3 regions of the uncultured Merdimonas sp. genome follow, and region 2 is predicted to be linked to each of the others. Evidence: predicted binding sites of a transcription regulator. Region 2 holds the regulator's gene; each other region holds the start of a gene.
The links. The regulator Rex, encoded in region 2, represses fermentation and respiration genes when NADH is low (regulators of the CRP and FNR family bind a similar motif). The targets are predictions, from matches to a motif close to ATTGTTAANTANTTAACAAT.
Positions count from the first base shown of each region.

Region 1: ABGT54_RS11595 (proline racemase family protein) is a predicted target of Rex. The motif match lies at 1,876-1,895, and genes of this name have one in related genera.
Region 3: pckA (phosphoenolpyruvate carboxykinase (ATP)) is a predicted target of Rex. The motif match lies at 1,702-1,721, and genes of this name have one in related genera.

Region 1 is NZ_CAWVHE010000018.1:123,128-126,409, forward strand. Features, by position in the region: gene ABGT54_RS11590 (TetR/AcrR family transcriptional regulator) at 11-598, opposite strand; gene ABGT54_RS11595 (proline racemase family protein) at 707-1,741, opposite strand; tRNA gene ABGT54_RS11600 (tRNA-Sec) at 2,041-2,138, shown strand; gene ABGT54_RS11605 (proline reductase-associated electron transfer protein PrdC) at 2,276-3,282, shown strand, end outside.
Region 2 is NZ_CAWVHE010000013.1:50,056-53,337, reverse strand. Features, by position in the region: gene alr (alanine racemase) at 1-49, opposite strand, end outside; gene ABGT54_RS07255 (NAD(P)H-hydrate dehydratase) at 46-1,566, opposite strand; gene ABGT54_RS07250 (redox-sensing transcriptional repressor Rex) at 1,744-2,385, opposite strand; gene ABGT54_RS07245 (ABC-F family ATP-binding cassette domain-containing protein) at 2,515-3,282, shown strand, end outside.
Region 3 is NZ_CAWVHE010000001.1:7,239-10,520, forward strand. Features, by position in the region: gene pckA (phosphoenolpyruvate carboxykinase (ATP)) at 36-1,640, opposite strand; gene ABGT54_RS00045 (hypothetical protein) at 1,744-2,478, opposite strand; gene ABGT54_RS00050 (DUF6465 family protein) at 2,643-3,107, opposite strand; gene ABGT54_RS00055 (putative manganese transporter) at 3,189-3,282, opposite strand, start outside.

The sequences.
Region 1 (3,282 bases), on a different contig from region 2:
ACAGCGCTTTTTAGATGCCGTCTGCAAAAGTGTCGAGAACGTGAGGCAACAGCCGGTCGCTGTATCCGCACAGGGAATATTTTCCCCGGTACAGCGCCCAGTCGTAGAGAAGAGCCCGCTCAAACATCGCGTAAATGGCCATCAGCTCTTTTGCGGTGCTGGTGTTTTTGAATTCTCCGTTTCTTAAGCCTTCCTCCAGGATCTCGGTGATCCATTTAAAATAAAAGCGTTTGCTGTCAGCCAAAGACTTTTTGTCTTTGGTGATCAGCTGTGAAGAATATAAGAAGGCCAGAAGATCAATGTCCACACTGGTCTCGATCATATAAAATAATTCATGGTTCAGATAGAGAAGCTTATCGCGGGCAGACATGTCAGGGTCAATCACAGCCGCAAGTTCTTCATATTTTTCGTCAAACAGATAGGACAGGGAATTCAAAAGAGCCTCTTTCCCTTTAAAATAATGATAAAATGTCCCCTTTGAAGTTTTGGAAGCATTGATGATATCTTCCACTGTGGTCTGTTCATATCCGTTTTTATAGAAAAGATTCCATGCCGCTTTTACAATCCGGCTCTTTGTGGAAATCCTTTTTCTGGGCATCTTTAAGATCACCTCTTTGCAAGAAGAAAAGAAAACAGGAGCGGATCAGAGGATCCTGACCCGCTCCTTGTCTAAGCTGTTTCTAAAAACGATCTGCCAATCCGGGAATTAACCCACCTGGAAACCATATTTCAACGGATCGGTCGGGTCGATCAGGTAGGTAGCAACACCTGTCAGGTAAGCGCTTCCTGTGATCATCGGGATGACTGCGTCATAGTCGGCAACCTTTGTAGTCTCTTTGATCACGCCTTTGAAGATGCTTCCCATAAAGCTCTCATAACGGAACTCTTCGCCAACTTTGATCTCGCCCCAGTGATGCAGGGTGGCAAGTTTTGCGCTGGTACCGGTTCCGCACGGAGAACGGTCAGCCATAGCGTCGCCGAAGATAACCACGTTTCTAAGATCTGCCTTGTCCGGATTCGGGGTCGGTCCGTAGAACTCAACCAGGTCAACGCTGTCGATGTCAAGCAGCGGATGTTTTACCGGGATCTCTTTGCTGATAGCGTCCAGGATCTGCATACCAAGTTTCTGGTAAGCCGGAACACTCTTTGCATTGATCTCACCGATGTCAAGCTGTGTGGTGTCTACCAGTGCAAAGAAGCTTCCGCCGAAGGAAATGGTGAATTTGATCTCTTTTCCATCGATGGTTACGCTCTGATTTTCTTTGTATACGAAAGCAGGTACGTTTGTAAGAGTTACGCTCTCAACCTTTCCGTCTTTTACGATGGCCTTGGTGCGGATCAGTCCTGCAGGAGCGTCAAGAACCACTTCGTTCTCTCCTTCGTGAGACTCAACCAGACCAGCCTCAACGGCAACGGTAACAGCACCGATGGTGCAGTGTCCGCACATGTTCAGGTATCCGCCTGTATCCATGAACATTACGCCGAAGTCTGCTTCCTTATTTACAGGCTCGCAGAGGAAAGCGCCGAACATATCGTGATGTCCTCTTGGCTCAAACATCAGAGCGGTACGAACATTGTCGTAGTTTTTCTCCATCCATTTCTTCTTCTCGATCATGGTGTTTCCTTCCGGCTCCGGGAAACCGCCGATGACCATGCGGCAGAATTCGCCTTCGGTGTGAGCGTCCACAACCTGAAGAGCTGCCTCAAAGCGGTTAAAATTAACCTTTGCTTCTAACTTCATAATAATTGTCCCTCCTTAAATATTTTTCATGAAGTTACTTATAGAAAAAAACTATAAGGTGTTATAAAAACACATAAAAAACCTCCCCTGGTTTTTCTTGTGTCTTTTTCTGAAAGTAGAAAATCATGTTCAAGAACGATAGTTTTTTAACAAATAGACTGCGTTCTAGTATCAAGTCCAGTTCTTTAGTCTTATTATGGCTGAAAGAGCTTGAAAAGTCAATCTTTTTTTGCTATGATAAAAATGAACAAAAGTGTTGAAATCTGCGGCAATTTGTGTTATGTTATTTGGGCATAGATGGGGGTAGATGGGTGACTGGTGTGCCTCCTAGTCTTCAAAACTAGTGTGGGGCGTTAAGAGCGTCCCGGGTGGGTTCGATTCCCACATGCCCTCGCCAGAAAAGACCGTTTTGCTGTTAAAAAAATAGCAAGATGTTCCTATAGAATATTTTTATAAAACAAGATGTTGGGGAATAAGTAAGGAGACTGTGAAGTTTCACTTTTACTTATAAAAAAGAAAAAGGAGATATGCGTCATGGGAAATGTACAAATTTTATTGCGTCAGCACGTCGGTGCACCATGTGCTCCCTGTGTTGAGGTTGGGGCGGACGTAAAAAAAGGTACACTCATTGCGACCCCTACCGGACTTGGAGCAAATATTTTCTCCAGTGTCTATGGTAAGGTCACAGAGATCAAAGAGGACAGGATCATCATTGAGCCTGCTGCAGAGCAGCCGGATGAATTTGTTCCGATCGATGTTCCGGAAGATGCCACCAAGCTGGACATGGTGAAGGCGGCAGGTATCGTCGGCATGGGCGGAGCAGGATTCCCCACCGGTGTAAAGCTTAACATCAACCTTGCGGAGACACCGCTTGCAGAGCTGGATCCGGAGATCAACCCGGAACTGCCGGCTGATTTCAAACTGGAGCACAGCTATATCCTGGTAAATGCAGCTGAGTGCGAGCCGGGACTGGAGCACAACATCAAGCAGCTGGTTGAGCAGACGGATAAAGTGATCCGCGGCGTGAAATACTGTATGGAGATGACTCATGCAGACAAAGCGATCTTCGCTATTAAGAAGAAACATCACGACGCGATCAAGCATCTGGAGGCAGCGCTGAAAGACGAGGCAGACATCTCCATGCACTTCCTGGCAGACATCTACCCGATGGGCGAGGAGCGTGCGGTAGTAAGAGAATGTCTGGGTGTCAACCTTCTGCCGACACAGCTTCCTTCTGCGGCAAGATCTGTAGTTGTGAATCTGGAGACCGCAGCCAAGGTGGCAGAGGCGATCGATGAGAAGAAGCCCTGCATTACCAAGAACCTGACAGTACGCGGAAAATTAAACGGCGGAAATGCAGCACATGTATTCATGGACGTGCCGGTAGGCGTAAGCGTCGGCGAACTGATCGAAAAGGCCGGCGGCATTGATGGAAAATACGGCGAGATCGTAATGGGCGGAGCCTTTACAGGCAAGTCTACTACAGTAGAAGAGCCGATCACCAAGACTACAGGCGGTATCCTGGTAAGCGTAGAGTTCCC
Region 2 (3,282 bases):
CAATTGCGTCCAGATCGATCCTGGCACAGACTCTTGTGTATTTGTTCATAACCATTCCTTCCTTTCCTGTGGTTTTTCCCCGCTGATTTCCATGAATGCGAAACTGATATACTCCAGCAGATCTCTTGCCAGAACACTGTAAACGCCTTTTGCTTCTCTGGCCAGATCTCCGGACCTTCCGTGGAGATATACGCCAAGACAGGCGGCGTTCCCAGGTGTCTGATGCTGAGCCATAAGCCCTGCGATGATGCCGGCAAGCACATCTCCTGCTCCTGCTTTTGCCATGGCGCAATTACCGCTCCTGTTGAAAAACAGCCCCTGATCAGGGACGCCGGTCAGTGTCCGCGCATCTTTCAGAACGCAGACCACTGCATGCTCTTTTACGAACGATTTTAAAAGAGAGATCCGGTGTTCCTTTAAGTCTTCCACCGTTGTATTAAGCAGCCTGGACATTTCCTTCATGTGAGGAGTCAGCACTGCGGTTTTTCCGGATAGACAGCGAAAAGACTCCGGATGTGCGGATAACAGATTCAGCCCGTCTGCATCAATCACAAAAGGCCCTTTTCCGGATTCCAGCGTGGTCCTTAGAAGTTCCAGAGAAGTCATAGAGGTTCCAAGCCCGGACCCGATACAGACTGTATCTGCCCATTGTAACAGCTCCGTCAGATCCTGCCGGTCAAATTCGCGATAAGTACAAAGGATCGCCTCCGGCACTGCGGATTGAAGGATCTGCCGGTTTTCTTCGGCTGTATAGATCTTGATCAGACCGGCGCCGCTTAAATACGCGGCCATGGCATTCAGATACGCGGCCCCGGACATTCCCCTGCTTCCTGCAATGACCAGAAGTTTCCCAAAATCCCCTTTGTTGGCATCTTCCGGACGGGCAGGCAGCATTTTCTGATAGTCGCAAAGATCCGGGAGGAAAATCCCGTCCGCACACAGCTGACTGGTGGAGATCCCGATATCTGTTACAAATATCTTGCCTGTATAAGAACGGCCGGGAGAAAGGAAGAGCCCGGTTTTCCTTTTCTGAAATGTTATGGTAATGTCCGCCAAAAAAGCAATCCCCATTACCATACCGGTATCTGCGGATATCCCGGAAGGAATATCGATGGCAACCTTCAGGCCGGAAGATTCGTTCATCTGGCGGAGAACTTCCCGGCAATCCCCCTGAATCTCCCGGTTCAGCCCCACGCCGAAGACGGCGTCAATGACGGTGCTGTAATTACCCGGAACATACCCATCTCTGACCGGGATCCCGGTCTGATCAAGAGCCGCCATCTGAAATTCGGTTTCCCGGGTGCAATGCTTTCGATTTCCCACCATGCAGACCGTTGGGGAATATCCTTTTTCAGCCAGCAGTCTCGCAATGGCGAAACCGTCTCCGCCGTTATTTCCGGATCCGCAGACAATACAGGGCGCATCCAGAGAAATACGCTCTTCTTCCATAACCTGTATACAGGACTGTGCCGCCCGTTCCATCAGTTCCAGCGCGGTCACATCTGTATGTTCGATCGTAAAACGATCCGCCTGCTGCATTTGTGTTCCGGTTAAGAGATAATCCATCGCCGCGTTCCCTCCTGTTGATTGTATATGCTTTACCGGCTTTGTTTGTTCCGCTTCCGCAACAGACAGAGAATCCGGACTTTGTCCCCGGTCTCTGTTCATGATTAACGGATACAAATAAGAGCGTGTAAAAGCGGACCATAAAAATATGGCGGCTGTTACACGCTTCTTTTTTGACTATTTGTGTTCTTCTTTATATCTGCTGATGTTATAAGATAACTGCATCAGGCTTTCGGACAGATGTACATTCTCTACAATGACATTGTCCGGCAGATTCAAGTCTGTATGTGCGAAATTCCAGATCGCGCGTACGCCGTTGTCTACCAGGAGGTTGGCTACCTCAATCGCTTTTTCTTTCGGGATCGTAAGAACTCCGATCTCCACTTCGTTATTCTGGATAAAGGACTTCAGTTCGTCCATCATGCGTACCGGGACTCCACGGATCGACACGCCTTCGAGCCTGGGATTCACATCAAAGATTCCCTTCAGGATAAATCCCCGCTTTTCAAAAGCAGTATAATTCGCAAGAGCCTGTCCCAGATTTCCTGCTCCGATGATGATGATATTGTGATCTTCCTCCAGGCCCAGGATCTTTCCAATCTCGGTATACAGATACTTTACATTATAGCCATATCCCTGTTGACCAAAGCCGCCGAAATTGTTAAGATCCTGCCGGATCTGGGATGCGGTCACCTTCATGCGCTTGCTAAGATCGCCGGATGATATGCGCTCTACTCCGTTTTCCAAAAGTTCTCCCAAATATCTATAATATCTTGGCAGCCGTCTGATCACTGCCCGAGAAATCCCTCTGTCTTCCACTTGCCTTCACCTTCCATGTTGTTTAATCTCACAAATTATTATATAGAATTGTATTTGCAAAGTCAAACTTTTAGTTGTATTTTGTCTTTTTTTCGTTATAATGGAAACGGATATAATAAGGAGGAAATTATGATATTAGCATGTCATAAAATCAATAAATCATTCGGGGATCACGTCATAGTAAAGGACGGCTCATTCCACATGGAAGATCATGAAAAGGCCGCCCTGATCGGTCCTAATGGCGCCGGAAAATCAACGCTTCTGAAAATGATCGTGGGGGAACTTCCTTCCGACGGCGGCGAAGTGATCCTGACAAAAGGAAAAACTTTAGGATACCTGGCGCAGCACCAGGAAATGCAGAGTGGAAATACCATATACGAAGAAGTAAAGCTTGCCAAAGCAGATATTATTGCAATGGAACAAAAGATCCGCAGCATCGAACAAACGCTGGATACTCTCACGGGCGAAGCGCTTTCTTCCACACTGGAAGCTTATAACCGCCTTACTTCCGAGTTTGAAAGACAAAACGGATATGCCTGTGAAAGTGAGATTGCAGGTGTTCTGAAAGGACTCGGTTTTGCAGAAGAGGAATTTGGAAAAACGGTAGATACCCTGTCCGGCGGTCAGAAAACCCGTGTTTCCCTGGGGAAACTGCTTCTTACGAACCCGGATATCCTGCTTCTGGACGAGCCTACCAACCATCTGGATCTTTCTTCTATCGCCTGGCTGGAAACTTATCTTCTGAATTATCACGGCGCGGTCCTGATCGTTTCTCATGACCGTTATTTTCTGAACCGCGTAGTCACAAAGGTGATCGAGATCGAGCAGGGAACTCTTGCCACCTATCTTGGTAATTACAGTGATTACGCTGTGAAAAAGCAACAGATGCGGGAAGCG
Region 3 (3,282 bases), on a different contig from region 2:
GCAAAAATCCCCGGCATAAAGCCGGGGAAATATTTTTATTCCTGCGGGCCTGCGGCAACCAGCGCTTTACCAAGCTCATTGGTCTCATATTTCTTGAAGTTCTTCCGGAATCTTGCCGCAAGATCCTTCGCCTTTGTCTCCCACTCTGCCGCATCAGCATAGGTATCGCGGGGATCAAGGATGGCAGGATCAACGCCCGGAAGCTCTGTCGGCACTTCAAAATTGAAATATGGGATCTTCTTGGTCGGTGCGGTCAGGATCGCGCCATTGAGGATCGCATCAATAATGCCTCTGGTATCTTTAATGGAAATACGCTTGCCGCTTCCATTCCATCCGGTATTCACCAGATATGCTTTCGCTCCGCTTGCTTTCATTCTCTTTACCAGTTCCTCCGCATATTTGGTCGGATGCAGTTCCAGGAAGGCCTGTCCGAAACAAGCAGAAAACGTGGGAGTAGGCTCTGTGATGCCGCGCTCTGTTCCTGCCAGTTTTGCAGTAAATCCGGACAGGAAATAATACTCTGTCTGCTCCGGAGTCAGTACAGATACCGGAGGAAGTACGCCAAACGCATCTGCGGACAGGAAGATCACATTCTTCGCTGCCGGAGCTGCGGATACCGGACGCACGATTTTTTCAATATGATCGATCGGATAAGAAACACGGGTATTCTCTGTCACGCTCTTATCATGAAAGTCAATATGTCCTTCTGCGTCAAGCGTTACATTCTCAAGAAGCGCATTTCTCTTAATCGCGTTATAAATATCCGGCTCTGAATCCTTGTCAAGGTCAATCACCTTGGCATAGCAGCCTCCCTCAAAGTTAAATACACCGTTATCATCCCATCCGTGTTCGTCGTCGCCGATCAGCAGTCTCTTCGGATCTGTGGAAAGCGTAGTCTTGCCAGTTCCGGAAAGTCCGAAGAAAATAGCGGTGTTCTCACCATTCATATCAGTATTGGCAGAGCAGTGCATAGAAGCGATGCCCTTCAGCGGCAGATAGTAGTTCATCATAGAGAACATACCTTTCTTCATCTCACCGCCGTACCATGTGTTTACGATCACCTGCTCGCGGCTGGTAATATTAAACATTGCGGCTGTCTCGGAACGCAGTCCCAGTTCTTTGTAATTTTCCACCTTTGCCTTGGAGGCATTATAAACCACAAAATCCGGTTCAAAGTTCTCCAGTTCTTCTTCGGTCGGACGGATAAACATATTTTTTACGAAGTGAGCCTGCCATGCCACTTCCATAATAAAACGGATCGCCATACGAGTATCTTTGTTTGCGCCGCAGAACGCGTCGACAACAAACAGACGCTTGCCTGAAAGTTCTTCCAGGGCGATCTTTTTTACCGCATCCCAGGCTTCCAGGGTCGCCGGATGATTATCATTGGGATACTCTTCCGTCGGCCACCATACCGTGTCTCTGGAATTCTCGTCCATGACAATATACTTGTCTTTGGGGGAACGGCCTGTATAAATTCCGGTCATAACATTGACTGCGCCCAGCTCGCTGACCTGTCCCTTGTCAAAACCTTCCAGCTCCGGGCTGGTCTCCTCCGCAAACAGCATTTCGTAAGAAGGATTGTGAACAATTTCTGTTGTTCCGGTGATACCGTACTTTGTTAAATCGATCTTTGACATGATTCGCTCTACCTCTTTCTTTCTTTATTATAGTTTTAATCCGTTCACATTATACAGGATAATTGACAAAAAATCAACAAGCAAACTCTCATTTTGCAAGTTTTTAATCTTCATCCTGCAAATCATCATCTTCGTCATCATCTAACATGTGACGCGCTTTTTCCACTTCAGACTCCATAGAATCAAGCTCTTTGACCTTTTTTGAGTAATTCTTTTCCTTCTTCCCGACCTTCCTGGAATGCATCATAAATTGAACAATTATTCCTGCCACCGCAATAACTGCGCCAATTCCAACGCCGATCCATCCGTTATCGGCAAAACCTGCCAGGAGGCCGATATTGGTTCCTGCCGCCAGGCCGCCTGCCAGTCCGGACACCACCATCACAAATGGCTCCACAAAAATCACCGCAAGGATCGCAAGCACCAACGCCACTGCCAGAACTACCACCAGAAGGATGGAAGACGACGGCTGAAGGAAGGCTATCCCGATGCTAAACACTTGCGCCAGCACCAGAAAAAACACACCGATCCGGTAGATAAACCAGGAAAGGATTCCCAGGATAAACCCGCCGACGATCACTACGCCTGCAAAAACAAGACCCTCCAGTCCGGCCACAAGGGCAATCACGCCTCCGATCGCCGCTCCAAGGAAGAATCCGATCAGCGCCCCCAGAAACTTCACCAGCTTCAGTCCAAAAAAGCAGATCAGAATCCCTACAACAATCGCTGCAGCTGCCGCCCCAAGACTTACGGCCGCATCGCCTCCAGTAAGGAAATCAAGCTGACGGCTGTCCACCAGCTGGTTCACCTGTTCCTGAATATGTTTGAATTGTTCCATTTTTCATGTTCTCCTTTGTCCCTTATTCTTACATTGCTTTTCTATACCCCAGCCTTTATTACTTTACTATTATACCAATAAAACACGGATCAGTAAAGATACGGCCGCAGAGTTTCCCATGAAAAAAGGGCGCCTTCCAAAAAGGCGCCCAGTTCTTTGTGCCATTAGAATAAAGCGACGGCTCCTGTGTCAATCCCGTTGATCACATAATATACCGCACTTTCTTCCGGCTTGATGTACAGATCCATGGTCTTGATATCTCCGACTTTTCTTCCGGATTTTGTCCATGCTTTCTTCACATTTGCAACAATGGTCTTTTCGTCCATCTGCTGTCCATAGTACTCTACAATCGCATTTACTTTAATTTCTTTTTTGGCCGCCGTCTTCTTTGCTGCCGTTTTCTTTTCCGCAGTTTTTGCCGGTGCTTTCTTTTCTGCCGCTGGCTTTGCTTCGGTTGTCTTCACCGGTTTTACTTCTGCTGTCTTTACTTCGGTTGTCTTTGCCGGCTCTGCCTTTACCGGCGCTGCCTTTGCCGCGGGAGTCTTAGCTGGCTCTGCCTTTACTGCAGCCTTTGTTACAGTCTGTGTTTTCTTGGTTTCTGTACTTACACTTGCTTTCTTTGTAGCCATGATAATTCCTCCTCATTTGCCAGGCCTTTTCACCTGACCATGAAATATTATAACACATTCTAATAAAAAAGCAATTGTGAATCAATTGACAAACTGCAACAACAATCCTGCAACAACTGCGGTCAAATACAGCATAATCATGATTTTTCCATTTTCTTTCCGATTCTGGTTCACC